Regions from separate parts of the Arthrobacter arnarulunnguaqae genome, predicted to be linked through region 1. Evidence: predicted binding sites of a transcription regulator. Region 1 holds the regulator's gene; each other region holds the start of a gene.

What was found. Region 1 encodes HrcA, which represses chaperone genes, less so after heat shock. Its sites were predicted from a motif close to TTNGCACTCGNNNNNNNCGAGTGCNAA; they were not measured.
Region 2: ACHAAJ_RS09195 (Hsp20/alpha crystallin family protein) is a predicted target of HrcA. The motif match lies at 6,044-6,070, and genes of this name have one in related genera.
Region 3: groES (co-chaperone GroES) is a predicted target of HrcA. The motif match lies at 4,114-4,140, and genes of this name have one in related genera.

What each region holds. Positions count from the first base shown of each region.
Region 1 covers NZ_JBIMER010000001.1:428,536-437,858, forward strand. The annotation lists gene ACHAAJ_RS01940 (PhoH family protein) at 1-676, opposite strand, end outside; gene ACHAAJ_RS01945 (GerMN domain-containing protein) at 936-1,871, shown strand; gene ACHAAJ_RS01950 (16S rRNA (uracil(1498)-N(3))-methyltransferase) at 1,868-2,689, opposite strand; gene dnaJ (molecular chaperone DnaJ) at 2,689-3,810, opposite strand; gene hrcA (heat-inducible transcriptional repressor HrcA) at 3,867-4,880, opposite strand; gene ACHAAJ_RS01965 (DUF3097 domain-containing protein) at 5,061-5,921, shown strand; gene ACHAAJ_RS01970 (DUF4870 domain-containing protein) at 6,027-6,461, shown strand; gene hemW (radical SAM family heme chaperone HemW) at 6,477-7,706, opposite strand; gene lepA (translation elongation factor 4) at 7,711-9,323, opposite strand, start outside.
Region 2 covers NZ_JBIMER010000008.1:16,494-27,607, reverse strand. The annotation lists gene ACHAAJ_RS09235 (aldehyde dehydrogenase family protein) at 1-475, shown strand, start outside; gene ACHAAJ_RS09230 (GMC family oxidoreductase) at 475-2,058, shown strand; gene ACHAAJ_RS09225 (Gmad2 immunoglobulin-like domain-containing protein) at 2,135-2,980, shown strand; gene ACHAAJ_RS09220 (DUF503 domain-containing protein) at 3,007-3,303, opposite strand; gene ACHAAJ_RS09215 (HpcH/HpaI aldolase/citrate lyase family protein) at 3,424-4,269, shown strand; gene ACHAAJ_RS09210 (cold-shock protein) at 4,367-4,570, opposite strand; gene ACHAAJ_RS09205 (hypothetical protein) at 4,815-5,087, opposite strand; gene ACHAAJ_RS09200 (fumarylacetoacetate hydrolase family protein) at 5,092-5,955, opposite strand; gene ACHAAJ_RS09195 (Hsp20/alpha crystallin family protein) at 6,180-6,647, shown strand; gene ACHAAJ_RS09190 (FadR/GntR family transcriptional regulator) at 6,796-7,524, opposite strand; gene ACHAAJ_RS09185 (L-lactate permease) at 7,601-9,403, opposite strand; gene ACHAAJ_RS09180 ((Fe-S)-binding protein) at 9,654-10,454, shown strand; gene ACHAAJ_RS09175 (lactate utilization protein B) at 10,451-11,114, shown strand, end outside.
Region 3 covers NZ_JBIMER010000002.1:89,850-100,963, forward strand. The annotation lists gene ACHAAJ_RS02615 (putative endonuclease domain-containing protein) at 1-529, shown strand, start outside; gene ACHAAJ_RS02620 (shikimate 5-dehydrogenase) at 676-1,491, shown strand; gene ACHAAJ_RS02625 (dihydrofolate reductase family protein) at 1,519-2,160, shown strand; gene ACHAAJ_RS02630 (class I SAM-dependent methyltransferase) at 2,349-3,596, opposite strand; gene ACHAAJ_RS02635 (hypothetical protein) at 3,653-4,090, shown strand; gene groES (co-chaperone GroES) at 4,281-4,577, shown strand; gene groL (chaperonin GroEL) at 4,638-6,248, shown strand; gene ACHAAJ_RS02650 (acyltransferase family protein) at 6,538-8,685, shown strand; gene guaB (IMP dehydrogenase) at 8,796-10,301, shown strand; gene ACHAAJ_RS02660 (helix-turn-helix domain-containing protein) at 10,384-10,608, opposite strand; gene ACHAAJ_RS02665 (BtrH N-terminal domain-containing protein) at 10,939-11,114, shown strand, end outside.

The DNA.
Region 1 (9,323 bases):
TGGTGCCGGCGGCGATGAGGCGCGGAATGGACTCGGGATCGACCATGTCGTGCAGCGCGTCGTAGAGGGGGCGCAGGTAGGGATCGATCTTGTCCGTCAGCGTGCCGGGTAGGAATCCGAGCTTCTCCCCCGCCTCGACGGCCGGCCGCGTGAGGATGATGCGGCTGACCTCCTTGGCCTGGAGGGCCTGCACGGCCTTGGCCATGGCGAGGAAGGTCTTGCCCGTCCCCGCCGGCCCGATGCCGAAGATCACCGTGTTGTCGTCGATCGCGTCGACATAGGACTTCTGGTTCACCGTCTTGGGGCGGATGCTTCGTCCGCGGCCCGTCAGGATGTTGAGGCCGAAGACGCCACTTGCGCTGCCCGGGGCGGTGGACGGACCATCAACCATGCGGACGAGCTGCTCGACCAGGTGCGCGGAAATGCGTGTTCCGCGGCCCGCGAGGCCGCGGGCTTCGTGGACGACGCGCAACGCCTTGGCGGCATCTCCGGGTTCGCCCCCCACCGTGAGTTCGTTGCCGCGAACGTGCAACTTCGCCCCGGGGTAGACGCCTTCGACGATCCGCAGAACCTCGTCGTGGGCGCCGAGCGTGGCAACCATCTGGTCGGTGGAGTCGAAGTGGACCACTTCAGCCTCGCCGCTCTCCTGTTGTGGCTTCTCGGCGTCCTGGATCATGCTGTCGGCGTCGCCTCCCGTGGCTGGGCGCCGGCGTATCCGGGCCCGGGTCCCGGGCCGTTTCCGGCGCTCTCCCATCGTACTTGAACAGCCCCGCGGGGGCGGCGGCCGCAGGAATTAGTGCACACGCGGGACATATCGGTCGTACAACAGTCCTGCCGCATCCCCGGTCCGGGGTGCGCCCCCGGGCGAGTGCTATGCCAAGCTTGTTGGGCGGCCGATGGTGGCCACCCCGCTATCCCCCCTGAAAAGGACGACCTTGACGACCCCCAAACACCGTAGACGCACGCGTTCCCGCGTGGCCGTCCTGGTGCTTGTCGCGTCCCTGGGCGCCGTGTCGGCCTGCGCTGGGGGCATGGGTGTGCCCACGACGACGATGCCGGAAGGATCCTCGACGACGGCGCGGGTCACGCCGCCGCCGCAGGACGCCGAACCGCTGGAGAAGTTGAGCAGCCACCGCCTCTCGCCCGTGTATTGGCTCGGCGAGCGGGACTTGACCGTCTACCTGTACCGCGAATACCTCAAGGCCGAGGATCAGGGCGACCCGATCACCTCGGCCATCAAATACATGTTGGAGCACACGCCGACCGACACCGACTATTTCAACGTCTGGTCGCCCGCCGCGCGCATCGGTACCTCCATCGACACGAACAATGTGATCACCGTCGATCTTTCGGACGACGCGTTCTCCCGCGAACTCGACCGCGGGCTTGCCGAACGCGCCATCCAGCAATTGGTGTACACGGCCACGGCCGCGGCGGCCAACGCCGGGTTGCTGACAGGCACGACTCCGTCGCGGGTCGCCGTGCTGGTCGACGGGCACACGGGCTACGAGGCCTTCGGCCACATCCCGCTCGATGGACCGATCGAACGAGTCGCCAGTCTCCGGGCGCCGATTTGGGTCATCGATCCGCAAGACGGCGCGACGCGTCCCGCCGGCAAGCTGACCGTCCGCGGTGTTTCGGCGGGATTCACCGGCGGCACACGGTGGGAGGTGCGCCGCACCCGCGACGGGGAACCGGGCGAAGTCGTCTCGCAGGGGGCGCTTGCATTGGGCGCGGGCGAACTGCCGGAGGATGCGTTCGAAATCGTCCTGAACATGCGCCCGGGCGAATACCGGCTGTCCGTGTGGGGCCAGACGGCGCAGGATGCGGAGCGCCTGAGCGAGGACACCAAGGCGCTGACCGTCAACTAGTTCCGGACGGAACCGTCCAGCAGGCCGGCGAGGTGCCGGACCAGCACCAGGGCAGCGGGACCGGCGGTGGACGCCCGGAGGACGTTTGTTCCCAGTGATGCCGTCGCGGCGCCGGCCGATACCAGTTTGTCGAGCTCCCCGGGCGCGATGCCACCCTCGGGACCGACCACCAGCAGTATTTCCACAGGCGGCTTCTCCTGCGCCAGCCGCATCTGGACGACCCGCGACAGGGGCTCCGTGGCGGTCTCGTGGAGCACCACGGTCAGGCGGCCGCCGGGCACTTCCGAACCGCCGCCGGTTCCTTGCGTACCATGGGTGCGGGCCATCGCCGCCAGCTGATTCGTGTTGACGGGCTCTCCCACCGACGGTTCCCGGGACCGGCGCGACTGCTTCACCGCTGCACGGACGGTCGACTCCCACTTCTGGCGGCCCTTGGCCGCCTTATCGGGCGTCCAACGCACGACGCAACGCTCGGCCTGCCATGGGACCACCCTGTCAATTCCCAGTTCCACCGCGGATTCCACGGCTTGGAGGTCCCGATCGCCCTTCGCCAGCGCCTGAACCAGGACAGTACGGAGGGCGGGAGACGACTCGACCTCCAAGGTTTCGACGCGGGCCTCGAGGAACCCCCTGGCCGTGGTGACCACGACGCAGGCGGCGCGCCGGCCCCCGCCGTCGACGAGATCGATCCGTTCGCCCTCCCGCACGCGCTTGACCGACACGGCGTGGTGCCCCTCGGGGCCATCCAGCGTCACCGTCTGTCCCGGTGCCGCGTTGGCCAGGGCACCCGGATCGACGAGGAAGGCCTGGTTGCTCATTAGCCGCGGTGGCCAAGCTTGTCGAAGAAGCGGGAGAAGACGCCGCCACGCTCGGAGAGCCGCCCCTCGGCGACCTCCTCGCCGCGCAGCGTCGCGAGCCGCTCCAACAGGTCCCGCTGTTCGGCGTCCAGCTTCGTGGGTGTCTCGACCTGGATGTGCACGATCAGGTCGCCGCGCCCACCGCCGCGAAGCCGTGGAACGCCGAGCTGCGAGAGTCGCACGGTGTCCCCGGACTGCGAGCCCGACTCCACGCGGATCTCCTGCTTTCCATCGAACGTGTCGAGGTCCAGGTCCGCGCCGAGGGCGGCTGCCGTCATCGGCACGGTCAGCGTGGCGTGCAGGTCGTTGCCCTCGCGTTCGAAGACCGGATGGCGCTTGACCTCGATCTCGACATAGAGGTCGCCGGCGGGTCCGCCGCCGGGGCCGGCCTCGCCCTGCGCCGCGAGGTGGATACGGGTGCCGGTTGCCACGCCCGCGGGCACCTTGAGCTGCTTGCTGACGCGTTCACGCACGCGGCCCTGTCCCATGCACTCGTTGCACGGGCTGGGAAGGGTCGTTCCGAAACCGCGGCAGGCGCTGCACGTCTCAACCGTCATCATCTGGCCGAGGAAGGAGCGAACCGGCCGCTGCACCTGTCCGCGCCCCCTGCAGATGTTGCAGGACTCCGGCGAGGTTCCCGGCTGGCAGCACGTCCCGTGGCAGGCGGTGCACGTGACGGCGGTTTCCATCTCCAACGGGTAGACGACGCCCTGGACGGCGTCCTTCAGGTCGATCGGCGCGGTGATCAGCGCATCGCGGCCCCGGCTGGTCCGCGAAGCGGGCCCGGCGGCCTGCCCCGTCCCGCCGAAGAACTGCTCGAAGATGTCGTTGAAGCCGTAGCCCGCTCCGGGGCCGGGTCCCGCGGCGTTGCCGTTCTCGTTGCCCGTGGTGTCGTAATTGCGGCGCTTCTCCGGATCCGACAGGACCTCGTAGGCGCGGGTGACGAGCTTGAACTCGTCCGCGGCGCCGTCTCCCGGGTTGACGTCCGGGTGCAGCTTACGCGCAAGCTTGCGGTAGGCCTTCTTGATCTCCTCGGTCGTCGCGCCCTGCGCGACGCCGAGTACGTCGTAGTGGTTGCTCACAGTGTTCGCTGTGTCCTTTCCTGCTTTTCGATGCTTGGTTAACCGGTGGGTCGGCGTTAGCCGGCCAGGATCCGGGAAAGATAGCGGGCGACCGCGCGGACGGCGGCCATGCTGCTGGGGTAGTCCATGCGCGTGGGGCCGAGGATGCCCATCTTGGACGATTGGCCCGGCCCGTAGGCCGTGGCGATCAGTGAGGTCTCAACCAAACCACCGTACGCGTTTTCGCTGCCGATCCGAACCGCGATGCCCCGTGCATCCAATTCCATCTCCGAGAACAACCGCAGCAGCACGACTTGCTCCTCGAGGGCCTCGAGGACCGGGGTAATGGTGAGCGGGAAGTCGCCCGTGGAGCGCGCGAGGTTGGCCGTACCGGCCATCACAATTCGATCGACCACGCTGTTGTCGCCCAGCGCGCCGAGCGCGCCGGCGAGTATCCGTGCGGCCGGGCGGAGCCTAACGGGCACGTTCTCCACGGCGGCGCCCGCCAGCGGCGACAGCTCGGCCAGCTTGCCGCCGGCCGCCATCGCCATGAACGCCGCCTTGATGGTGTGCAGGTCGTCTTCGTTCGTCTCCGCCGGAGTGAGCACAACACGCTGCTCGACCTTGCCCGAAGTGCTGATCAGGACGGCCAGCACCTGTCCGGCGCCGAGCCCCACCAGTTCGATGTGGCGGACAGCCGCGTCGCTGTACTGCGGAACCTGGATGACGGCGACCTGGTGGGTCAATTGCGCCAAAAGGCGAACCGTGCGCTCGAGGACGTCGTCGACGTCGTCCGCGCCTTCGATGAGGGATTGGATGGCGCGGCGCTCCGCGGCGGAAAGCGGCCGCACGTCCTCGATGCGGTCGACGAAACGCCGATACCCCTGTTCGGTGGGGACACGCCCGGAAGAGGTGTGCGGCGCGGCGATCAGACCCTCGTCCTCCAGCGCCGCCATGTCGTTGCGGATGGTCGCCGCAGACACGCCCAGCTGGTGGCGCTCGACAAGAGCCTTCGACCCCACGGGCTCGCGGGAGTGCACATAGTCCTCGACGATGGCCCGGAGCACCTCGAGGCGTCGTGGTTCGGACATCCCTTCCCTCCCGATTCCGTCTCGTGGGCGATGGTTGGACGACGGGGCGGTTTGGCACTCGACGCCGTCAAGTGCCAAGTCTAATACGTTTCGAGGTTGTTAGCATGGTGGCTGCGCGCCGGATGGCCGGATCGCACCGCCGCCCCCGTGGGCGCACCACGAAAGGCTGTGTCAGGCACTGTGAACAACTACGAATGGGGCGCCCGCGAGATCTCGGCCCCGCGACCGAGGAAACTTCGCCAAGTCCCCGCCGCGTTGGGTCTGGTCCTCGAGGACGTGCAGACGGAATGGGTGGGCGAAGTAGTCCGGGTCGAAAAGTCCGGGGGCATGCGGATCGTGGTCCTTGAGGACCGGCGCGGAAAAACCAAGTCCTTCCCGACCGGTTTCGGATTCCTGATCGAGGGCGAGCCCGTCGAGATCGTGGAGCCGGTTCGGGGCGGCACGCCGCCGCGGCCGGCGCGTACGGCGTCCGGTTCGGTGCGGGTCGAGAACCTCAGGGCGCGGACGGCTCGGGCGAGCCGCGTTTGGGTCGAGGGCAAGCACGACGCGGAGCTGGTCGAGAAGGTATGGGGCCACGACCTGCGCGTCGAGGGTGTTGTCGTGGAGCCCCTGCACGGCGTCGACGACCTGGCGTCTGCCGTGCGGGAATTCGCCCCGGGGCCGGGACGGCGGCTCGGCATTCTGGTGGACCATCTGGTGCCGGGCAGCAAGGAAGCCCGGATCGCCGCCGAGGCCATGGCCGTGCCGGGTGCGCGTGGCAACGTCCTGATCGTCGGCCACCCCTACGTCGACGTATGGCAGGCCATCCGCCCTTCGGTGCTCGGCATTCGCGCCTGGCCGGTTGCGCCCCGCGGGACCGACTGGAAAACGGGGATCCTTCGGGGCCTCGGGTGGCCGCATGCAACCCAAGCGGACGTGGCGCTGGGTTGGAAGCGCCTGCTGGCGAGCGTCACGAGCTACGCGGACTTGGAGGCCAGCCTGCTGGGCCGCGTGGAGGAGGTCATCGATTTCCTGACGGCCGAGGGTGGCCCACGCGGGTAGCGACACGGGACAGGCCCGGCGCGCGGAGCGGATCCGCGCCGAACCACCGGCCCGTCGTGCGCGAACCACCGACTTCACGGGATAAACTGGCCGCAATAGGCGACCATGAATGGAGACTCGGGCGTGACCCACGGGTTTAGCGAAAAGGCACGGAACGATTCCGGGGACCGCAGGCACTACGAGGCCTCCTCCCCCTCGCCGTTGCCGTTGTCTCCTTCGGAGGACCGGCAATGGGCAACGATCGCCCACTTCGGATCGATCCTCGGTTTCATTCCGTCGGCAGTGATCTATTTCGTGTACCGCGGGCGCGGCCCGTTCACCGCGCAGGAGTCCAAAGAGGCCCTGAACTTCACGGTGCCGTTGACGGTTTTGGCGATGCTGTCCAACATCCTCACGTTGATCCCGGTGGTCGGGAGCGTCTTCGCGGTGATCGCGGTGGCCATCTGGGTTTACCTGACGGTGAGCGGGGTCGTCGCGGGCATCGAGGTCAACCGGGGCCGGCCATACCGCTATCCACTGAACCTGCGGCTGATCCACTAGCCGGCGGCGTTGGACTCAGAAGTCCAGGAGGCGCCTGACAACGGCGTCGGCCAGCAGCCGGCCGTTCAGGGTCGCAACCACCGTCCCGCGCACGGCCGCCGGCCCTTCGATCAGGCCGTCGGCGATCAGGCCTGCCACCGCCTTCCTTCCCGCCGGGCGCAACTCCGCGGTGGGCATGCCATCGACAATGCGTGTCAGCAACATCGCGCGTTCGAGGTAGCGCGCGTCGTCGTCGGGGGTTTCGCGTCCCGCGGCCGGGGAAACGCCCGCATCGATCCGCTGCTGGTAGGCCGCGGGATGCTTCACGTTCCACCACCGGAGGCCGCCGACGTGGGAGTGCGCGCCGGGACCGGCGCCCCACCAGTCCGCCCCGGTCCAATAGGCCATGTTGTGGCGGCAGCGGGTTTCCTCCGAGCGGCTCCAGTTGCTGACTTCGTACCAGCCGAAGCCCGCGGCCGTGAGCATGGATTCAGCCAACAGGTACTTGTCGGCGTGGTCGTCGTCGTCGATGTCTGGCACTTCTCCGCGTTTGATCTGGGCGGCGAGACGCGTGCCATCCTCGATGATCAGGGCGTAGGCGGAAATGTGGTCCGGCTCGTAGGAGAGCGCGGTCTCCAGGCTGGCGCGCCAGTCGTCGATGCTCTCCCCCGGCGTGCCGTAGATCAGGTCGACGCTGACGGCCAGCCCGGCGTCGCGTGCCCACTGCACGGCGCGGCCCACGCGTTCGGGACGGTGGGTGCGGTCCAGCGTCTTGAGCACGTGGGGCACCGCCGACTGCATGCCGAACGAGACGCGCGTGAATCCGGCGTCGGAAAGAACCCGCAGGGATTCCGGCGTGACGGAGTCCGGATTGGCCTCCGTGGTCACCTCCGCGCCCGGGGCCAGCCCCCAGAGGACGGAGATGCGTTCCAGCACGGACGCAAGGTCCTCGGCAGGCAACAGCGTCGGAGTCCCGCCGCCGAAGAACACGGTCTCGACCCGGCGGTCCGGCAGTCCGGAGCCGGTCAGGACGCGTGCGCCGAACGCCAGTTCGGATCCGACGGCGGCGGCGTAGGTGTCCTGGGTGGCGCCGGAGCCCAGTTCGTGCGCCGTGTAGGTGTTGAAGTCGCAGTATCCGCAGCGCACCGCGCAGAAGGGAATGTGTACGTAGACGCAGAAGGGACGCTCCGCGGCGCCCTCGCCGGACGACGCCGGAAGCAGCCCATTGGCGGGGGCCGGATCTCCCAACGGCAAAACTGAGGGCATCGGGCTACTTCTTGCCCTTGTCCTTGGATTCGTCGGAGGACAGTGCGGCGATGAAGGCCTCCTGCGGCACCTCGACGCGGCCGACCATCTTCATGCGCTTCTTGCCCTCCTTCTGCTTTTCCAACAGCTTGCGCTTGCGCGAAATGTCGCCGCCGTAGCACTTGGCCAGAACGTCCTTGCGGATGGCCCGGATGCTCTCGCGGGCGATGATGCGGGAGCCGATGGCGGCCTGGATGGGAACCTCGAACTGCTGGCGCGGGATGAGCTCGCGCAACTTGGACGTCATCAACGTGCCGTACGAGTAGGCCTTGTCTTTGTGCGTGATGGCGCTAAACGCATCCACCTGCTCCCCCTGGAGCAGGATGTCCACCTTCACCAGATCGGCGATCTGCTCGCCGTCCGCCTTCCAGTCCAGGGATGCGTAGCCGCGGGTCTTGGACTTGAGCACGTCGAAGAAGTCGAAGACGATCTCGGCGAGGGGAAGCCAGTACCGCAGCTCCACACGCTCCTCGGAAAGGTAATCCATGCCGCGCATCTGACCACGCCGGGACTGGCACAACTCCATGATCGCGCCAACGAACTCGTTGGGAGCCAGAATGGTCGCCGCGACCATCGGCTCGTGGACCTCGAGGATCTTTCCCGTGGGGAACTCGCTGGGGTTAGTGACCGTGACCATGTTGCGGTCGTCCGTCATGACCTCGTACACCACGTTCGGGGCAGTCGAGATCAGATCCAGGTTGAACTCGCGCTCGAGGCGCTCGCGGACGATCTCCAGGTGGAGCAGGCCCAAGAACCCCACCCGGAAGCCGAATCCCAGCGCAACGGAGGTCTCGGGCACGTAGGTGAGGGCGGCGTCGTTCAGCTGCAGCTTGTCCAACGCGTCGCGCAGTACGGGGTAGTCGGAGCCGTCGATGGGGTAGAGGCCCGAGAAGACCATCGGCTTGGGGTCCTCGTAGCCGCCGAGGGAGTCGGCGGCCGGCTTCAACAGGTTTGTCACGGTGTCGCCGACCTTGGAGAGCCGCACGTCCTTCACGCCCGTGATCAGGTATCCGACCTCGCCAACGCCCAGGCCCTTGCTCGGCGTCGGCTCCGGGGAACTGACGCCGATCTCGAGGAGTTCGTGGCTGGCGCGGGTGGACATCATCTGGATGCGCTCGCGCGGGTGGAGTTGACCGTCGACGACCCGCACGTACGTGACGACGCCGCGGTAGGTGTCGTAGACGGAGTCGAAGATCATGGCGCGCGCCGGAGCGTTCGGGTCGCCGACCGGTGGGGGTAGGTCGCGCACGATCTTGTCCAGCAGGACCTCGACGCCGGCGCCGGTCTTGCCCGAAACCCGCAGGACGTCGTCGGGGTCTCCCCCGATGAGGCTGGCGAGCTCGGCGGCGTACTTCTCCGGCTGTGCGGCGGGCAGATCGATCTTGTTGAGCACGGGGATGATGGCCAGGTTGTTTTCCATGGCCAGATACAGGTTGGCCAGGGTCTGGGCCTCGATGCCCTGCGCCGCGTCAACCAGGAGGACGGCGCCCTCGCAGGCGGCCAGCGAGCGGGAGACCTCGTACGTGAAGTCCACGTGTCCCGGCGTGTCGATCATGTTCAGGGCGTATGCGGTGCCGT
Region 2 (11,114 bases), on a different contig from region 1:
CGTGCGCGCCGGCGTCGCCGAGGGGGCGCGGTTGCGCTGTGGCGGCGAGTTCGGTGCCGGGGATTTGGCGGTGGGCCAGTACTACCTGCCCACCATCCTGGACCGGGTGACGCGCGGCATGAGCGTGGTGGTGGACGAGGCCTTCGGCCCGGTGGTAACGGTGGAGACGTTCTCGGGTGAGGAGGAGGCCGTCGCCACGGCCAATGACACGCACTACGGCCTCGCAGGCGCCGTCTGGACCCAGGACGCGGGCCGCGCGCAGCGGGTGGCAGGCAGGCTGCGCCACGGGACCATCTGGATCAACGACTTCCACCCCTACCTGCCGCAGGCCGAGTGGGGCGGCTTCGGCCAATCGGGCGTCGGGCGGGAGCTCGGCCCCAGCGGGCTCGCCGAGTATCAGGAGGCCAAGCACATCTACCAGAACACGGATCCGCAGGTCACCGGCTGGTTCGCTGACCACGGACAGGGGAAGTGATGACGAACAAACAGCTGGACGGGCGTGAGTTCGACTACATCGTCATCGGGGGAGGCTCCGCCGGGGCCGCCGTTGCCGCACGGCTCAGCGAGGACCCATCCGTGGAGGTGGTCCTCGTCGAGGCCGGCCCCGACGACAGGGACCTGCCGGAAATCCTGCAGCTGGACCGCTGGATGGAGCTCCTGGAGTCTGGGTACGACTGGGACTACCCGATCGAGCCGCAGGAGAACGGAAATTCCTTCATGCGCCACGCCCGCGCCAAGGTGATGGGCGGCTGCTCCAGCCACAACTCCTGCATCGCCTTCTGGGCCCCGCGGGAGGACCTGGACGAGTGGGAGTCTGTCCACGGCGCCACCGGCTGGAACGCCGATGCCACCTACCCGCTGTTCCGGCGCCTGGAGACCAACGAGGACGCCGGACCGGACGCGCCACACCACGGCAGCTCGGGCCCGGTTCACCTGATGAACGTGCCGCCCGTGGACCCGTCCGGCGTGGCGATCCTAGACGCGTGTGAGCAGGCCGGGATCCCGCGCTCCCGTTTCAACGACGGCACCACCGTGGTCAACGGGGCGAATTTCTTCCAGATCAACCGGCGCAGCGACGGCACGCGGTCCTCCAGCTCCGTCTCCTACATCCACCCGATCATGGAGCGGCCCAACTTCACCTTGCTGACGGGCCTGCGCGCCCGCGTGCTGAACTTCGACGCGGACCGCCGATGCACCGGCGTCGATGTTGTGGACTCCGCGTTCGGCACCACGCACACGCTCTCCGCGCGCCGCGAGGTGGTGCTGTCCGCGGGCGCGGTCGACTCGCCCAAGCTGCTGATGCTCTCCGGCATCGGCCCCGCCCAGCACCTGACCGAGCACGGCATCGAGGTCCTCGTCGATTCCCCCGGCATCGGGGAGAACCTCCAGGACCACCCCGAGGGTGTCATCCAGTGGGAAGCGAAGAAGCCCATGGTGGAGCAGTCCACCCAGTGGTGGGAGATCGGTGTCTTCACCCCCACCGAGGAGGGGCTGGACCGACCGGACCTGATGATGCACTACGGCACCGTTCCGTTCGACATGCACACGCTTCGCCAGGGATACCCGACCACGGAGAACGGTTTCTGCCTGACCCCCAACGTCACGCATGCGCGTTCCCGGGGGACGGTTCGGCTGCGCAGTCGCGACTACCGTGACAAGCCGATGGTGGATCCGCGTTACTTCACGGACGCCGAAGGACACGATATGCGCGTCATGGTCGCGGGGATCCGCAAGGCCCGCGAAATCGTGGCACAGCCGGCGATGGCCGAGTGGGCGGGCCGCGAGCTGTATCCAGGGACGGAGGTGCAGTCCGACGACGAGATCCGCGACTACATCCGCAAGACGCACAACACGGTCTACCACCCGGCCGGCACCGTGAAAATGGGCGCCGCCGCTGATCCGTCCGCGCCGCTCGATCCCGAACTACGCGTCAAGGGGATTGCCGGGCTCCGTGTCGCCGACGCCTCGGTGATGCCGGAGCTGGTCACCGTGAACCCGAACATCACCACCATGATGATCGGTGAGCGGTGCGCCGATCTCATCCGCGGGACGGTCTAGGAGCGCGCCGAAACGTCACCGAACCGCTCCCTGTCCGTTCTCGTTTGCGCGGACGGGGAGCGGTTACGGTGCCGTCATGAGCGAGAACGCAACCCCCACCGGCCGCGGCCGGAAGACAGCCGTCGCACTGCTTGCGGTGGCGCTGGTGGCCGCCCTGGTCTGGGTGGCGGTCCTGCTGATGCAGCAGGCGGGCGGACCGGAGGCCGGAACCCCCGGTACGACGCCGCCCCCGGACTCGAGCGCGGCGCCCACCTCCGCGGGTGGTTCCGCGACGCCGACCCCCTCGCAGAGCCCGTCACCATCTCCAAGCCCGTCGCCGACGGCGTCCGCCTCCGACCTTCCGGGCACCGCGCCGTCGTTGCCCGCCGCCGAGGCGGCCACGGTGGTCTGGCCCGATCCGGACGGCACCCTGCGGTACGGCGACCCGAAGGAGGCCGCCGCCGGCTTCGCCGAGGAGCTCGCGGGGTACACCGATCCCGTCTACGGCGAGTTCATGCAGGGCGATTCGCGCTCCGGCGAACTGGAGGTCCGCGCGGTCGCGGACGGCGCGGTGACCACCGTGCTGCTGCGGCAACTGTCCGACGGCAACTGGTACGCCCTCGGGGCGATGAGCACGGAAATCCAACTGGAATCGCCCGCTGCAGGCGAGCAGATCGTCTCGCCTGTCACGCTGTCCGGTTCCTCGCGCGCGTTCGAGGCCACCGTCGAGGTTGCGGTCCGAGCCCACGGCAGGGACGAGCCGCTCGGGACCGGGATCGTGATGGGTGGATCCGGGCCGGACATGGGGCCGTTCAGCGGGAACGTCGAATGGGACAACCCCGGTTCCGGAGGCGGCGCGCTGGTGCTCTTCGAAACCAGCGCCAAGGACGGCAGCGTGTGGACGGCCACCGCGGTTCCGGTCGGGTTCGCCCCGCAGCCGTAGCGGCGGCGCCGCCTATCCGTCCCCGCCTATTCGTCCTTGGACGAACCGATCCGCCGCCGCGCGCTGAGCAGCTCGACTTCGGGACGGTACGCGACGAGGCGTTCGACGGCGTCGAGTACCTCCACCACGTGCGCGCGGTCCGCGGCGACGACGGCCGCGGAGATCCCCGCGCGCCGGTGGAGGTCCAGGTGCCCCGTCTCGGCGGCCGAGACCTCGAAGCGGCGCCGCACCTCGGAGATGATCGGGCGCACGGCGGCCCGCTTCTCCTTGAGCGAATGCACGTCGCCGAGGAGGAGATCGAACTCGATCCAGCCGAACCACATGGTTTCATCATCCACCCTCATGTGGCCTGCGGCACCTGTAGGGCGTGAAGAGGCAAGTCAGGACGCGTATGGCGGGACACTCGGTGGAACGCCCCAAGGCGGAGTGAGTAGGCTGGGGGCATGTCCCTTCGCAACCGACGCGCGGCATCGCTGCCCGCCAAGCTTTCCCGCTCGTGGCTTCTGGTGAACGCCGCGAAGCCGGAACTGTACGCGCCCGCGCTCGCCTCCGAAGCGGACTCGGTCATCTTCGACATGGAGGCCGCGGTCCCGGACGCGCAGAAGACCGATGCGCGCGACGCCGTCGTGCACGCCCTGAACTCCGGAATGACCGCCTGGGTGCGCGTCAACGGCCTCGAAACCGAATTCTGGGCCGACGACCTCGCGGCCCTCTCCAAGGCCAAGGGCCTGCGCGGCGTCATGCTGGCCATGACGGAGAAGCCGGAACAGGTGACCTACACGGCCATGCGCCTGCAGGCCGGCACGCCGGTGCTCGCGCTGATCGAATCCGCCATCGGCATCGAGAACGCGACGGCGATCGCCTCCGCCCCGGGCACGTTCCGGCTGGCCTTCGGCACCAACGACTTCCGCAAGGACACCGGCGTCTCCGAGGACCCCCTGGCCCTGGCGTACGCGCGCGGCAAACTGGTGGTCGCCTCCCGCGTCGGCCAGCTCCCGGGCGCCATCGACGGCCCGGCCACTCCCGGCGCGACCGGGGGAGAGGTCCACGCCGCCTGCCAGACCACGGCGTCGATGGGCATGACCGGCAAGCTCTGCCTCTCCGCGGACCAGGTCGAGGACGTCAACACCGGCCTGTCCCCGAGCACCGACGAACTCAGCTGGGCCCACGACATGCTCTCGGCGCACGCCGCCGGCGCCTCCATCGGCGACGGCTCCTATCTCCCGCGGCTGGCCCGCGCGCAGAAGATCGCGGACCTCGCGGACTCCTACGGGCTCTGGAACGCCTAGGCCTTTCGGGCAAACGGAAAGGCCCCGGTTGCGCCGTATGGCGCTTCCGGGGCCTTTCGTCGTTCAACCTCGCCTGACGGCGGGTGGAGCTATGGGGTTACAGCGGGCGAATGTTCTCTGCCTGCAGACCCTTGGGACCCTGCACGACGTCGTATTCGACCTTCTGGTTCTCGTCGAGCGAGCGGTAGCCGCTGCTCGCGATTGCGGAAAAGTGAGCGAAAACGTCCGCCGATCCATCGTTCGGCTCGATGAATCCGAAGCCCTTTTCTGCGTTGAACCACTTAACGGTGCCTGTTGCCATGATGCTTCCTTCGATATTGCGTACAGCTGCGATCGTAGATCAGGGAGCCTCGCAGCATCGCTGGGTCCCTCCCCTAAACGTATGGTGACGTGGGCGGTGTGGCAAGCGATACGGGGTATTGGTTTCCCGCAGGACGCCGAAAGTTCACATTTGTCCCGGTTGCGGGTGGATTTCGGTGAAATCGGAACGTTTTTCCGGCCACGGCGCGGTGCCGCGTTGCCGGATGTGACGTGCCTTGGTGCGTCTATGACGCCGCGCCCGAGGGGGCGGACGACGGCGATGCGGCCCATTCCGCGCGCCGCTCCACCGCGTCGGCCTCGCGTTGGGTCTCCCGTGCCTGGACCCTCGCGTCGTCGAGAAGCCGGCGCGCCCGGTTCGACTCCTTTGCGGTCGCCTCGAGGTCGCGGGTGGCCCCCTGTGACTTGCGCGCCGTCCGCTCCAGTTCGCGGGTCCGCGCGGCGACGAACCCGCCGGGCATGGACCCGTAGAGTTCGGCGGCGACCGCGGCCAGGTCCACGTACCTAGTGTCCGTCGGGCGCCGCGACCAGGACGTTGCGCTGGGCGCCGAGACCTTCGATCTCCGTCTCCAGGACGTCGCCGGCCTTCAGCCAGGGGTGGCGGCCGTGCTCGTTGCGCCGACCCAGGGCGACGCCGGCCGGGGTGCCCGTGAGGATCAGGTCGCCGGGGCGCAGCGTCACCATCGTGGAGAGGTACGCGACCAGCGCGGCGGGGGAGAAGACGAGGTCCGCCGTCGAATCCTGCTGCACCACCTCGCCGTTGACGCGGGTGGTGATCCGGGCGCCGGGGGTGAACTCGTCCGGGGTCACGAGATAGGGGCCGACCGGGCTGGCCGCCTCCCAGCACTTGCCCTGGGTCCACTCCGGCGTGCGGCCCTGCCAGCCGCGCATCGAGACGTCGTTGGACACCGCGTAACCGGCGATGTGCCGTTCGGCGTCCTCCTCCGGGATGCGCCGGCCGGCCGCGCCGATGACGATGGCGAGTTCGCCCTCCCAGTCGATCCGGTGGTCCTCCGCGGGGATTTCGATCTCGTCCGTGGGGCCGGTCAGGGATTCGGCGAACTTCGTGAAGACGGTCGGGAACTTGGGGGTCTCGTTGCCGGTTTCCGCGATGTGGTTGCGGTAGTTCAGGCCGATGCAGAAGACCTTGGCCGGGGCGGGGATCAGCGTCGCGAAGGTGGCGGCGCCGGCGTCGTGCCTTGCGCCGTTTGCCTTGGCCGCGTTCAGCGCGGACTCGCGCTCCGCGGCCGGCGCGGCCAGGAGGGCGCCGACGTCGTCGAACCCCTCTATTTCGACGGCGGCGGAGCCGTCGATGAGGGCGGCGAATGTTCCGCCGGATTCCGGGTGGCGAAGGGTGGCGAGTCTCATGGGACCATCCCACCACAGGGGCGCGGAGCCTGTGGGCACGGGGGTGGAAATGCGTCGTTCGCCGTGGGAGAAATGAGCCAAAAAGGGACTGGCACTCCGCGGCGGAGAGTGCTAATTTAATCCTGGGTTGAGCGGATGGGACTCAAGTTTGAGGACCGTCGATCGACCCCCACAACACGAGAAACACGGCACCGGGGTGGTGCCCCACGAAGGAGTTGATCATCATGGCAAACACATTCGATCCGTTCCGCGAGCTCGACCGCGTGGCCGGCGCGCTGTTCGACAACCGCCTGCGCGACGTGCCCATGGACCTCTACCGCCAGGGCGACCACTACATCCTCAGCGCCGACCTGCCGGGCATCGATCCGGGATCGGTGGACATCGACGTCGACGGCCAGCTGCTGACCATCCGCGCCGAGCGCACGCTGGGCGAGCAGGAAGGCGTGAAGTGGCTGACCCGCGAACGCCGCGGCGGCAGCTTCGTCCGCCAGCTCAACCTGGGCCAGGGCATCAACATCGAGGCGATCACGGCGCACTACAACAACGGCGTCCTGATGCTCACCATCCCGGTGCGCGAGAGCGCGAAGCCGCGCAAGATCGCCGTCGAGACGGGCAGCCGGGACAACGGCGCCGACCAGATCGAGGGCGAGGCGACCTCGGCCCCCGGCGGACAGGGGGCCGTGGGGCAGTAGGCCTCCGGATCTCGCCGAAGCCAGATGCCCCACCCTTGCGTTTCGACTGAGGTAGATGTCGGTTTCCCCCCGGATTCGGACATCTACCCTCGTCGAAACGGGGGTGGGGGACATCTGGCTTCGTCGAAAGAAGGCGTCGCGGTGGGGGCTAGCCCTGGGTCTCCGCGTAGAACCATTCGATGTGCTCGCGCAGCAGCTTCGAGGCGCGCTGGCCTTCCCCGGCCGAGACCGCCCCGAGGATGCCGTGGTGCTGGGTGCGCAGCACGGCCGCGACCGGTTCCCAGTCCTCGTCGCTGCGGATCGACTCGGCCACGTAGTCGCTGATCGACAGCCGCAGCGACTCCATCATCGCCTCGATGACCGCGTTCCGTGCCAGCGAAGAAAGCAGGACGTGGAAACGGGCGTCGAGGGCGTGGAAATCCGACCGGCCGAGCGCCGGGTCGTCCATCTGCTTGAGCAAATCCGCGGCCACGGCGAGTTTCGCGCGTGTGGCGTCGTTTTCCGGGTCGATCTTCGTGGCCTCCGCAGCGCCGGTTTCCAGCAGGATGCGGGTCTGGACGATCTCGGCGACCGTCAGCTGGCGGGTGGCGACGTGCAGCCGCAGAGCGGCGGCCAACCCGGCGGCCGGCCGAGACACGATGACCGCGCCGGCGTTCGGGCCGGACCCCGTGGACGTCCGCACGACGCCGAGCACGTCTAGGATTCGTATGGCGTCTCGAACCGACGCCCGCGAGAGCCCATGCGTCTCGGCAAGGGCCCGCTCTCCCGGAAGCTGGTCGCCCAGCTTCAGCGAGCCCGAGCGCAGTTCCGCCTCGATCGCCTCGAGCACGGTTTCGTAGGCCCGCGGGCTGGGGGATCTGGGGGGCTGGCTGTTCACCGAATCATCCTCCCACGTAACGAGGGGCGGGGGCGCCTGGAACGAGTGTGCCCGCCCCTCGCTGCGTGGCACGGGATCAGTCTCCGGACGCCCGGCCGGCGGACCGCGGGACGGCAAGGTGGGGCTTCTGGTTGAGCATCCACCGGATCGCCAGCGTGATGCCCGCGAGCAGCAGGACCAGCATGACCGTTCCGAGGTTCAGGCCCAGCCCGTGGATAACGAGTAGTGCCAGCGTACCGGCGGCCAGGCAGTAGTAGGTGGTGACGATGATGGTCTTGCGCAGCAGGTCGCCCTCCCGGCCCAGCATCCCGACGGTCGCGGAGGCGGCGACGATGTTGTGGATGGAGATCGGGTTGCCGCCCGCCCCGCCCACTGCCTGCGCCGCGACGACCGTCTCCGGGGGAACGCCGATCTGGGCGCCGGTGGAGAACTGGAACTGCGCAAAGGTCAGGTTGGACACAGTGTTGGATCCGGCGACGAAGGCGCCGAGGGCACCCACCCACGGCGCGATCGCTGGCCAGGCCCCTCCGGAGACCGCGGCCGCGGCCTCCGCCAGCGTGACCGGCATGCTGGAGAGGCCCGAGGCGTTGAGTTCCGGGCCCGACTGGATGAGGATGCGGACCAAGGGAAGTGCGAAGAGCAGTGCGACGGCGGTGCCGAACAGTTGTCCCGCGGAGACCTTGAACGCGCGGGCGATCTGCGTCCCGTTCATCCGGTGCAGGATGAAAGCGAACACCGAGGCGAGAATGAGCATGAAGCCCGGGAGGTAGAACGGTTGCACGGTGGTGGTGATACCCGTCCCCAGGATGTTCTCGACGGGGATGGCGAGGCCGGTGAGGAAACCCTTGAGGTCCGGAATGACGCGGGAGGCAACGAGCAGCACGCCCATCAGGACGTACGGAGCCCAAGCCCGGACCGTGTTCATCGGGGCGGACATGTCTGCGGCCTTCGCCGGTTCCAGCGTGCCGGTCCAGCGTGCCTCCCAGCCCGAAGCCGGCCCGAAGTCGAAGGTGTCCTTGGGCATCAGGAACCCGCGGCTGGACGTGAACATCACCAGGGCCAGGCCCGCGAGTCCGCCGAACAGCGACGGGAACTCCGGGCCCAGGAACCGGGCGGTAAGCACCGAGGGGATGGTCATGGCGACGGACGCGTAGAGCGCGAACGGCCAGATGGCCAGGCCGTCCCGGAAGCGCCGCTCGGGGCCGAAGAACCCCGTGAGCATGCAGACGAGGAGCAGCGGGATGAGCAGCCCGATGACGGCGTGGATCGCCGCGACCTGGAACCCGATCGCATTGACGAATTCGGGCATGGTCAGGCCGAGCAGGTTGACGCGCTCCGCGACGGCTGGGTCGCCGCCGAGTCCCTGGTTGACCCCGATGAGGATGGGCGTGCCCACGGCGCCGAAGCTCACCGGGGTGCTCTGCACGATCAGGCCCACCATGACGGCGGCCATGGCCGGGAAGCCCATCGCCAGTAGCAACGGGGCGACGACGGCGGCGGTGGTGCCGAAGCCGGAGGCTCCCTCGATGAAGCTCCCGAAAAGCCAGCCGATGATGATGGCCTGGATACGGCGGTCCGGGGAGATGTTGTTGAATCCGGCGCGGATGGTGGACATCGCGCCGCCCACCGTCAGCGTCGAGAGGAGGAGCAGCGCGCCGAACACGATGTAGAGCATGGTGCCGGCGACCACGAGGCCCTCGAGCGACGCGGCGAGCACGCCGCTGAAGTCCATCTTCCACACCAGCAGCGCCACCACTACGGCGACGGCGTAGCCCACAGGCATGGCGTACTTGGCCGGCCAGCGAAAGCCGGCAAGAAGCACGCCCACCACGAGGATCGGCGAGAGCGCAAGAAGCGCGAGTACGGCTAGGTTGTCCATGTTTCTGGTCCTCTCTGACCATTCTTGCGCTGCGTGGGGGATTCCGCATGACCGCGCCGAGACGAAGAGACTGTGGTCGGACCACTATGGTCCGACCACAGAAGCATAACCTAGGATTACTGCATGTTGTGAGGGGCATCACGCGAAGGTCGCGCGACCTGTGATGTTGGACTCCGTTGCGGAGGCGTGCCTACTATGGTCTGACCACACGGCGGCGCCGTGTGTAGCCCCATCCCCCGAAAGGCGCTCCATGAGAATCGCACTCTTCGCCACCTGCATCGTCGATGCCATGTACCCGAGCACGGCCCGGGCCACGGTGGCCATCCTCGAACGGCTCGGCCACGAGGTCGTCTTTCCCGCCGGACAGGCCTGCTGTGGGCAGATGCACCTGAACAGCGGCTACTTCGACGAGGCCCTCCCGGTGGTGCGCAACCACGTCTCCGCCTTCGAGGCCATGGAGTACGACGTCGCCGTCGCGCCTTCCGGCTCGTGCGTCGCCTCGGTGAAGCACCAGCACCCGATGCTCGCGCGGCGCTGCGGCGACCAGGCGCTGGAGGGCCGGGCGACCGCCGTCGGAGCGAAGACCTACGAACTGTCCCAGCTGCTCACCGACGTCCTCGGCGTCACGGACGCGGCAACGCAACTCGGCTCGCACTTCCCCCACCGCGTCACCTACCACCCCTCCTGCCACGGCATGCGCCTGCTCCGTCTGGCCGACCGGCAGTTGGACCTGCTGCGCACGGTGGGCGGGATCGACGTCGTCGAACTCCCCGAGGCGGACCAGTGCTGCGGCTTCGGCGGCACGTTCTCGATGAAGAACGCCGGCGTCTCCTCCGCGATGCTCGCCGACAAGGCCGCCGCGATCGAATCGACCGGCGCCTCCCTCTGCGCCGGCGGCGACGCCTCCTGCCTCCTGCACATCGGCGGCGGGCTCTCGCGCACCGGAAGCGACGCCGGAACCGTGCACTTCGCCGAGATCCTCGCCAGCACGCTGGAGGCACCGTTGGCGCACGACGGCGATGCCACCGTGCGGACGGGGGCGTCCCGATGAGCGGCACGTTCCTGGGCATGCCCGCGCTCCCCGTCTTCGGCACCGGCAACCTGCACGCCGACGAGGCCTTCCCGGCCGCCGCCGAGCGCGAGCTCGGCAAGCCGCAGCTGCGCGCCAACCTCCGTCACGCAACCCACACCATCCGCGACAAGCGCCTGAAGGTGGTCGGCGAACTCTCCGACTGGGAGCAGTTGCGCGATGCCGGTTCGGCCACCAAGGAGGCCGTGATGGCGCGGCTGCCGGAGCTGCTGGAGCAGTTCGAGGCGAACTTCACCGCCCGCGGCGGGACCATCCACTGGGCGCGCGACGCCGCCGAGGCCAACCGCATCGTGACGGAACTGGTGCGCGCGACCGGATCCACCGACGTCGTCAAGGTCAAGTCGATGGCGACCCAGGAGATCGGGCTGAACGAGCACCTCGAGGCGGAGGGGATCTCCGCGTTCGAGACCGACCTCGCGGAGTTGATCGTGCAGCTCGGGCACGACAAGCCCAGCCACATCCTGGTGCCCGCGATCCACAAGAACCGCACCGAGGTCCGCGACATCTTCCTGGCCGAGATGCCCGGCGTCGACCCGGAACTCACCGACGACCCGGCGCTGCTGGCCGCCGCGGCCCGGAAGTACCTCCGCCGCAAGTTCCTGGACACCCGCGTGGCCGTCT
Region 3 (11,114 bases), on a different contig from region 1:
GACGGGGCTGAGCCTGGGTGACCTGGTGGCCGCCGGCGACTCGCTGCTCCAACCCGAGGACGGGCCGCCGCGGCCGGACGATGTCCTCGGAACGCACCCGCTCGCCACGCTGGCCGAGATCGACGACGTCCTCGACCGCCGTTGCTCCGTCCCCGGCGTGCGGCTGGCGCGCGAGGCCCGCGAGCTGCTGCGGCCCGGTTTCTATTCGCCGATGGAGTCGCGGCTGCGGGGGATGCTGGTCGCGGAGGGCATCGGGGACCTGGAGGTCAACGTCCGGCTCGAGTTCCCGGACGGGTGGTCCGTGGTGCCGGATCTGGTGATCCGGTGGGCGCGCATCGCGATCGAGTATGACGGCGAGCACCACCGCCTGGACCGGAAGCAGTACGAGCACGACATCGACCGCGACGCCGGGCTGCGCGATCGCGGATGGAAGGTGCTGAAGGTGACGAAGACCGTGTTCACGCCCGCGGGCAGGGACAAGTTCCTCGGCCGGCTGCGACGCGAACTGCTGCTGGCCGAGGACGCCTGACGCGGGCCAGCACGGATTTCGACGGAGGTAGATGCCCCGTTCATCCGTTTCGACGAGGGCAGATGTCGGATTCGCGCCCGAAACCGACATCTGCCTTCGTCGAAACGGGGGAGGGAGGGCGCGCCGGTCCGGACTACGCTGGAGCCATGCCCATCTTGAACAAGGACATGACCCTCTGCATCTCGCTGTCCGCGCGCCCGAGCAACAACGGCACCCGGTTCCACAACCACCTCTACGGGCAGCTCGACCTCAACTGGATCTACAAGTCCTTCGCCCCGACCGACCTCGCCCAGGCCATCGCCGGCGTGCGCGGCCTCGGCATCCGCGGCTGCGCCGTCTCCATGCCCTACAAGGAGGAGGTCATCGCGCTCGTCGACAAGGTGGCCCCGTCTGCCGCCGCGATCGACTCGGTCAACACCATCGTGAACGACGACGGCGTCCTCACCGCCCACAACACCGACTACTCCGCCGTCGCGGCGCTCCTGGCGAGCCACGCCGTCGACCCGTCCTCGACCGTCGCGCTGCGCGGCGCGGGCGGCATGGCCAAGGCAACCGCCGCCGCCCTGCGCGACGCCGGATTCACACGCGTCACGATCGTCGCCCGCAACGAGGAAGCGGGCCGCGCGCTCGCCGGCCTGTACGGATTCGAGTGGACCGCCAAGCACGACGGCGCCACGGACGTCCTCGTCAACGTCACCCCGATCGGCATGGCCGGAGGGGACGAGGAGACGCAGCTTTCGTTCACCGAGGAGCAGGTGGAGGCGGCCCACACGGTGTTCGACGTCGTCGCGGTCCCCGCCGAGACGCCCCTGATCCAGGCGGCGCGCCTCCTGGGCAAGAACGTCATCACCGGCGCCGAGGTCATGACGCTGCAGGCGCTGGAGCAGTTTGTCCTCTACACGGGCATCACCCCGACGCCCGAGCAGGTCGCCGCCGCCGAGGAGTTCATGCGCGCCGGGTAGTCCGGCCGCCGAGGAAGGAAACGCACCATGAGGCTGACGCTGATGCAGTTCGTGACGCTGGACGGCGTCTCGCAGGGGCCCGGCGCCCCCGACGAGGACACCAGCGGCGGCTTCGGGCGGGGCGGATGGTTCGTGCCGTTCCTCGACGAGCGCTTCATCCAGTTGGCCGCGGCGTGGCTCGGGGAGGCCGACGGGCTCCTCTTCGGGCGCCGCACCTACGAGAACTTCGCGCGCGACTGGCCGCAGATGGACGATCCGGACGACCCCTTCGGACCGAGGATTAACAGCCTGCCGAAGTACGTCGCGTCGCACACCCTGAAATCCGCCGACTGGAACCCGTCCACCCTTCTGGACGGCGACGTCGTCGCGCAGGTCGCCGCGCTCAAGAGGCAGCACGGGCGGGAACTGCAGATCCACGGCAGCGCGACGCTGGCCCAGTCGCTGCTCGCCGCCGGTCTGATCGACCTGGTCCGGCTGGTGGTCGCCCCGGTGGTCGTCGGCACGGGCCGGAGGCTGTTCCCGGAGGGCGGCGCGCCCGCGGGGTTCCAACTGGTCGGGTCCGAGTCCACACCGGCCGGACTCTCCATCCACACCCTCGAGGCCGCCGGCACGCCCACGTTCGGCACCTACGACGGGCCGCACCCCCCGGCGAACGACGCCGCAGCCTAACCCCGCCGGCCGGAGCCTGCCCCCGCCTGCCCTCGCCGCCCCGCCCATTCTCGCCGCCCCGCCCAATTTCGACGAAGCCAGATGCTCCCGCCTCCCGTTTCGGCGAAGGTAGATGCTCGGATTCGGCCCAAAAGCAGCATCTACCTTCGTCGAAACGCAAGGGGGGCGAAACGGGGGAGGCGAGGGGGTTAGGCCGGGGCTACCTCTATGGCCACTCGGGTGTCGCCGATCCGGGTCAGGACCAGCGTCGCCTTCTTCTTCGCCGACTTGCCCGCGCCCGCCAGCAGCACCTTGCGGAGCTCCTCCGGGGTCACGTCCAGCCCGCGCTTCTTGATGTCCAGCACGCCGACCCCCTCCGCCTTCGCCCACGTCCGCAGGGCCTTGACGTTGTAGGGCCGCACGTTCAGCACCCGGTAGGGCCGCGCGAACGGCGTCCGAACCAGCGTCGGCGCGCAGAAGTACGCGATGTGCGGGTCCACCAGATGCCCGCCCACGGTCGCCAGTGCCTCCGCCACCAACCCGGCGCGGATGACCGCCCCGTCCGGCTCGTACAGGAACCCCGCCACGTCCCCGACTGGGACCTCGCCGCGGAGGGAGGCGCCGGCGTCGTACTCCACGGCGCTAGTCAGTTCGTCGGAGGTGCCGTCCGGGCCGACCACCAGGGCCGCGCGCCGCACGCCGGGCCGGGCCAGCGGGCCGAACCACAGCGCGGCCTCGGTGACGTCGCCGTCGACGGACACCCACTGCGCCTCGCACCCGGCGGGCAGCGACTCGTGCGGGATGCCCGGCCCGAGCTTCACGCCGACGGCCAGCCCGCGAGCCGCCAGCGTTTCGACGAAGGACAACGGCGGGCTGAACGCCTCCGGGTCGAAGATCCGCGAGGTCCCGGAGCTCGACGTCGTGCGGCGCGCGGGGTCGAGCCAGACGCCGTCGAACCCGTCGAGGGCGAACCCGGTCGCGTCCGCGTTGACCACGCGCGCGTTCCGCCAGGGCATGAGGTTCACCATCGCCGCGGCCGCGGTGGTCTCGTCCAGCTCGACGGCGGTGACCTCCAGGTCCAGCGCGGCCATCGCCATCGCGTCCGACCCCAGCCCGCACCCCAAATCCGCCACCCGGGCGACGCCGGCGCGCACGTAGCGGCGGGCGTGCATCGCGGCGACGTTCAGGCGCGTCGCCTGCTCCAGTCCGGCGCGGGTGAAGATCATGTGCGCGGCGAACGGCCCGAGCTTGGCCGCGGCGCGGGCGCGCATCCGGGCCTGGTGCACGACGGCGGCGACCAACTCCGCGGGGTGCCCGTCCTTGCGCAGGCGCAGGTTGAGCTCCAGCGCTGCGCGGTCCGTGGCCGCGGCGTCCGGGCTAAGCGAATTGAGCAGGCCGAAGCCCTCCGGGGACAGCACGGGCGCGAGGTTTTCCACGGCGGGGGAGGGGGAAGCCATGGGACAACCCTAGTTGCCCGCGCCCAGTGGACCGGGCCGCGCGGTACCGTGGAACCGTGCCGAAGAACGAGGAACCCAACCCCGCACCCCCCGCCCCCGCCGCACCCCCCGCGCCCGAAGCCGGCTTCCTGTCCCGCTTTCCCGAGGCGGTCGACGCGGCCCGCGAGACGGACGACGCCGGTGCGCCGCCGCTTGGCCGCGCGGGGCTGGCCTACCGGATCCTGCTGTACGCGGGAATGGCGGTCGGCGTGGTCGCCGCGCTCGCCCTGATCGCGTCCGTGGTGCTGCAGGCCCTGCTCGCCGGCAGCTACATCCAGGCGGGCGGGGACTACTTCGGGTCCGGGATCGACGGCCGCGCCGCCCGCGAGCTGCTCGGTGTTCCGCTGGGTGGCTTCATCGCCGCCGTCGTGCTGTCCCTGGCCGCCATCTGCATCGGCGCGCTCGGTGTCTTCCGCGCCAATGCCCAGCGCGGTGAGCGCGACCAGACCGCGTAGGGCGACCTCCGGCGTCGTACGTTTTGGCACTCGCCTTGACCGAGTGCCAGCCACCTCATAGAGTCTTCATTAGCACTCGACACCGTCGGGTGCTAAAGCCCGAGGTACTTGCCAGCTGGCACCGCGACGACGGTTGGCGCATGTCCAACGGCCCTTCAACCATTGGCACTTACGCAAAGGAGAGATCCGCATGTCGGTCTCCATCAAGCCTCTCGAGGATCGCATCGTTGTTCAGCCGCTCGAGGCCGAACAGACCACGGCTTCCGGCCTGGTCATCCCTGACACCGCGAAGGAAAAGCCCCAGGAGGGCAAGGTTGTCGCAGTGGGCCCCGGCCGCGTCGACGACAACGGCAACCGCGTTCCCGTCGACGTCGCCGAGGGCGACATCGTCATCTACTCGAAGTACGGCGGCACCGAGGTCAAGTTCGGCGGCCAGGAGTACCTGGTGCTCTCGGCACGCGACGTGCTGGCCATCGTCGTCAAGTAGTTTTCCCGTGTGAAGCCCCGGCCCAGGCCGGGGCTTTACGCAATCCCAAGGAGCAGCAGCATGGCTAAACAACTTATTTTCAACGACGACGCACGCAAGGCGCTCGAGGCCGGCATCGACAAGCTCGCCAACACCGTCCGCGTCACGCTCGGCCCGCGCGGCCGCAACGTGGTCCTGGCCAAGGCCTGGGGCGCGCCGACCATCACGAACGACGGCGTCACGATCGCCCGCGAGGTCGAACTCGAGGACGCGTACGAGAACCTCGGCGCACAGCTCGCCAAGGAGGTCGCGACCAAGACCAACGACGTCGCCGGCGACGGAACCACCACCGCCACCGTGCTCGCGCAGGCCCTCGTCAAGGAAGGCCTGCGCAACGTCGCGGCCGGCGCCGCGCCGGGCGAGATCAAGCGCGGCATCGAGACCGCCGTCGAGGCCGTGGCCACGCGCCTGGCCGAGATCGCCCGCCCGGTCGAGGGCCAGGACGTCGCCAACGTCGCCGCCATCTCCGCGCAGAGCGACGAGATCGGCGACCTGCTCGCCGAGGCGTTCGGCAAGGTCGGCGCCGAGGGCGTCATCACCATCGAGGAATCCAACACGACGACGACCGAGCTGGTCCTCACCGAGGGCATGCAGTTCGACAAGGGATACCTGTCCCCGCACTTCGTCACCGACCCGGAGCGCCAGGAGGCCGTCCTCGAGGACGCGCTGATCCTGGTCAACTCCGGCAAGATCTCCACCGTGGCCGAGTTCCTGCCGCTGCTGGAGAAGGCGCTGCAGGCCGGCAAGCCGCTGTTCGTCATCGCCGAGGACATCGAGGGCGAGGCCCTGTCCACGCTGGTCGTCAACAAGCTGCGCGGCACGCTCAGCGTCGTCGCCGTCAAGGCGCCGGGCTTCGGCGACCGCCGCAAGGCCATGCTGCAGGACATCGCGATCCTCACCGGCGCGCAGGTCGTGTCCCCGGACCTGGGCCTGAAGCTGGACCAGGTCGGCCTGGAGGTCCTGGGTTCCGCCCGCCGGATCACCATCACCAAGGACCTGACCACCATCGTGGACGGCTCCGGCTCCCACGAGGACGTCGCGGACCGCGTCTCCCAGCTGAAGGCCGAGCTCACCCGCACGGACTCCGACTGGGACAAGGAGAAGCTGCAGGAGCGCCTCGCGAAGCTCTCCGGCGGCATCGGCGTCATCAAGGTCGGCGCGGCCACCGAGGTCGAGCTCAAGGAGCGCAAGCACCGCATCGAGGACGCCGTCTCCGCGACGCGCGCCGCGATGGAGGAGGGCATTGTCGCCGGCGGCGGCTCCGCCCTCGTCGACGCGCTCTCCGTGCTGGACACCGACCCCGCGGTGGTGGCGCTCGAGGGCGACGCCGCGGCGGCCGTCGGCATCGTCCGCCGCGCCCTGGTCCAGCCGCTGCGCTGGATCGCCCAGAACGCCGGGCACGACGGCTACGTGGTGGCCTCCAAGGTCGCCGCCTCGCCGGTCAACCACGGCTTCAACGCCAAGACCGGCGTCTACGAGGACCTGCTCGCCGCGGGCATCATCGACCCGGTCAAGGTCACGCGCTCCGCGCTGCGCAACGCGGCGTCGATCGCTGCCCTGGTCCTGACCACGGAGACCCTGGTCGCCGAGAAGCAGGCCGACGAGGACGAGCACGCGGGCCACGGACACTAGTCCAAAGCACCAACCGCCCCCTGTCAGGGGGCCGGGCCGCCCACGGCGGCCGCACGACGGCGCCGGATCCCTTCGGGGGTCCGGCGCCGTCGTCGTTTGCCCGCCCGAACGCCATCCGCCGCGCCCGCCGGAACGCCGTCCCCGCTCCCGCCAGATCACCGTGCGGTAACGCTGCTGGTAGGATGGAGGGTTGAGGGTGGCTGACCGCGCCACCCCGCACGACGCCAGAGGCGTCCGCGCGACCTCACCGCGACCGTCCACACAGTCCACCGAAGGGACGCCGCCAGCGATGGCCCTAGACCTGAACACCCGCCAGGGGAGGCCCGGCGCCGCCAGCAAGCCCGCCTACCGCCCCGAGGTGCAGGGACTGCGCGCCTTCGCCGTCCTCATGGTGGTCGTCTACCACGTGTGGCTGGGCCGCGTCTCCGGCGGCGTGGACGTTTTCCTGCTGATCTCCGCGTTCCTGCTCACGGCCTCGTTCACCCACAAGGTGGAATCCGGGAAGCCGCTGAAACTGGTGTCCTACTGGCTCCAGCGCTTCCGCGGGCTGCTGCCGGCCGCCGTCGTGGTGTTGCTGGCGATCCTCGCCGCGACCGCCTCGCTGCTGCCGCGCACCCGCTGGCACGACGTCTTCACGCAGACCTGGTCCAGCCTGTTCTACACGCAGAACTGGACGCTCGCCCGCGAGTCGGTGGACTACTACGCCGCGAACCACGCGACGGCCAGCCCGCTGCAGCACTTCTGGTCGCTGTCCATCCAGGGCCAGGTGTTCATCCTCTGGCCGCTGATCCTCGCCGCCTGCGCGCTGGCCTGGCGTGCCCTGCGCGGACGCTTCCCGCGCCTGGGGTACCGCGCTCTGGTGGGCGCCGCGTTCGGCGTCGTGTTCGCCGTGTCCCTGGCGTACTCCGTCCACGCGACCGCCACCAACCAGGCGTACGCCTACTTCGACACCCGCGCCCGCCTGTGGGAGTTCGCGCTCGGCTCGCTGCTGGTGCTGGCCGTCCCGTACGCCGCGAAGCTCTCCGTCCGGATCCGCGTGGTGCTGGGCTGGGTGGGCCTGGCCGCCATGCTCTCCTGCGGCCTGATCCTGCAGGTGCAGGCGCAGTTCCCCGGCTACGTCGCCCTGTGGCCCACGCTGGCCGCGGCCGCGATCATCGCCGCCGGCGACACCCGGACCCCGGCGTCCGACGGCGGGGCGCCGGCCGATGCCGACCGTCGCCGCGGCGTCGACCGCCTCCTGGCCGCCAAGCCGCTGGTGGCCCTCGGCGGCATCTCCTACGCGCTGTACCTGTGGCACTGGCCGATCCTGGTGATCTTCCTGACCGTGCGGGAACTGCACAACCCGGGGATCCTCGGCGGCCTGGCCGTGATCGGGCTCTCCCTCGCCCTGGCGTGGGCCACCACCCGCGTCGTCGAGACCCCGTTCCACGCCTGGCACTGGCCCACCCAGCGCCGCCGCCGCCTGAGCCTGGTGCTGGCCGTGATGGTCGGCATCGTCGCCATGCCGCTGAGCGGCTGGGAGTCGCGGGTCGCCGCGTTCGAGACGGCCGTGAAGCAGCAGGCCCCCGCGGACAACCCGGGCGCCCAGGCGCTGGCGCCGGACTTCGAGTACGACGGCGACCCGGCCGCCGTCGTGCGCCCCCTCGCCAGCGACGCCGGCGCCGAATGGGCCAACTACGGTGGCGACTGCACGGGCGACTACCAGCTCACGGACCCGCGCACGGAGTTCTGCCAGCTCGGCGGGGACCCGGCCACCGCGGAGAAGACCGTGATGGTGGTCGGCGATTCGCACGCGCAGCACTGGACGTCCGCGCTGTCCGTCGCCGCGGAGAAGAACGACTGGGCCTGGGTGCTGGTCACCCAGCCCGGCTGCCGCTTCGGCGGCCCGACCGACGAGCGCTCGGCCGAGTGCAACGGGTTCAGCGAGGCGGCCACGCAGTACGCCGTGGACCACCGGCCCGACGCCGTCGTGACCCTCGGGACGCTGACCGCCTTCACCGAGGGCGAGGACACCGAGACCCGCGGCGACGAGGAGCGGATCGTCCCCGCCTACGAGGAGGGGATCCGCCCGTTCCTGGAGGCCGGAATCGACGTCGTCGCCCTGCGCGACACCCCGCGCTACCCCTTCAACGTGCCCGAATGCGTGGACCGCAAGGGCGCCGATTCCCCGGAGTGCTCCGCGCCGACCGAGGAGATCGTTGCACCGGTCTCGCCGCTGGAGGAGTTGGAGCGCCGGATGGCCCCGGAGACCGCGCGGCCGGGCTCGGGGAAGCTGGGGTTCATGGACATGACCGACCAGCTCTGCGTCGACGGGACGTGCCGCCCGGTGATCGGCAACGTCCTGGCGTACATGGACGGCTCCCACCTCACCCGGACGTACGTGGAGACGACCGCGCCGGTGTTCGAGCGGCGCCTGAAGGATTCGCTCGGCTGGTAGGGCCGTTGCCGGCCCTGTTCCCTTGGACACATCCCGCGTGAGGAATGGGGAACGGCACGCTCGCGTTCTAGGATGTAGGAAATCCCCCGCCGGCTCGCGAAAGGCTCCCCATGTCCGAGTTCAATCCCTTCGCCCTCGAAGGACTCACCTACGACGACGTCCTGCTGCTCCCCGGCCCGACGGACGTCATCCCCTCCGAGGCGGACACCGCGACCCGCTTCACGAAGCGCATCACGCTGAACATCCCCCTGGCCTCCGCCGCCATGGACACCGTCACCGAGGCCTCGATGGCGATCGCGTTGGCCCGGCAGGGTGGAATCGGGATCATCCACCGCAACCTCTCGATCGACGACCAGGCCAAGCAGGTGGACCAGGTCAAGCGCAGCGAGTCCGGCATGATCACCGACCCGGTGACCGTGGGCCCCGACGCCACGCTGCAGGAACTCGACGACCTCTGCTTCCACTACCGCGTCTCCGGCCTGCCCGTGGTCGACGGCGGGAAGAAGCTGCTGGGCATCATCACCAACCGCGACACCCGCTTCATCCCGCGCGAGCGGTTCATGACCACCAAGGTCTACGAGGCGATGACGGCGATGCCGTTGGTCACCGCGCGCGTCGGCGTGCCGCGCGAGGAGGTCATCGCGCTGCTGAGCAAGCACCGCATCGAAAAGCTCCCGCTGGTCGACGACCACGACATCCTGCAGGGCCTGATTACGGTCAAGGACTTCGATAAGGCCGAGCAGTACCCGATCGCCACCAAGGACGACGAGGGCCGCCTGCGCGTCGGCGCCGCCGTCGGCTTCTTCGGCGAGGGCTACGACCGCGCGATGGCGCTCATCGACGCGGGCGTGGACGTGCTGGTCGTCGACACGGCCAACGGCCACAGCCAAGGCGTGTTGGACATGATCGCGCGCCTGAAGAAGGACCCCGCGGCCGCGCACGTCGACGTCGTCGGCGGCCAGGCCGCGACCCGCGAGGGCGCGCAGGCGCTGATCGACGCCGGTGCCGACGCCATCAAGGTCGGCGTGGGACCGGGTTCCATCTGCACCACCCGCATCGTCGCCGGCGTGGGCGTGCCGCAGGTCACCGCCATCTACGAATCCGCCAAGGCCGCCATCCCGGCCGGCGTGCCGCTGATCGCCGACGGCGGCCTGCAGCACTCGGGCGACATCGGCAAGGCGCTGGTCGCCGGCGCCGACTCCGTGATGCTGGGCTCGCTGCTGGCGGGAACGGCGGAGTCCCCGGGCGACCTGGTGTTCATGAACGGCAAGCAGTTCAAGGCCTACCGCGGCATGGGCTCCCTCGGCGCCATGCAGACGCGTGGCAAGAACACGTCCTACTCCAAGGACCGCTACTTCCAGGCCGACGTCCCCACCGACGAGAAGCTGATCCCCGAGGGCATCGAGGGCCAGGTCCCGTACCGCGGACCCCTCTCCGCGGTGGCCCACCAGCTGGTCGGCGGGCTGCGCCAGACCATGTTCTACGTCGGCGGGCACACCATCGGCGAGCTCAAGGCGAAGGGCAAGTTCGTGCGCATCACGGCGGCCGGGCTCAAGGAGTCCCACCCGCACGACATCATGATGACGGTCGAGGCCCCCAACTACCGCTCCCGCTAGCCCCGCCCCGCCCCGCGAAGTGGACATTACCTCGGTTAACAAACCCGGGTAATGTCCACTTCGCGGGGTTTTTGGGGCGGGGCTACCGGTCCTTATCCGGGTGGTGCGGAGCGGCGGCGTGCTGCTCGGCGAGGAGGTACTCCTCGACGGCGCGCTCCGGCACCCGGTATGACCTCCCGAAGCGCACCGCAGGCAGCTCGCCCGCGTGCACCAGGCGGTACACGGTCATCTTCGACACGCGCATCGCGTCCGCGACTTCCGCCACGGTCAGGTAATGGGCATTCTCGAACTTCTGCAACTCGACCATTTGGTCCCCAATCAAAGATTCCAATCGTCCCCACGATGGAGCGAGAACCACGCCAGCAACCTCTGGCTACTGCAGCACCGCTAATCGCAAGGTAACCACAAACGGTAGCCGGGGGCCATAGTTGTTTCCGCGCGGCCCCGCACGTGTCGCGGTCACGGATCGGCCACAAGTCCATCGAATGGATATGCTCAACGGATGCTTCACGACGGCGGCGCCCGCCGGCCCGTTTACGGGCCGCGACGTAGACTGTTTCCCGTGCCCGGCGACGCCCCGCCGCCCGCCCCGCGGCAGCCGCTCCGGCCCGCCCACCCCGCGACAGAAAAGACCCCGATGTCCCAGCCAAAACAGCTGAAGAAACTCGCCCGCGACCGCATGGAACGCACGGGGGAGACCTATACGCTGGCGCGCAAGAACATCCTGGCGGGCAAGTCGGAGCGCGGGGGCGGACCGGACGCCGCGCCCGGCGCCGGAAGCGCCGCAGACGCCGCCAACCGCACCGCCAACGG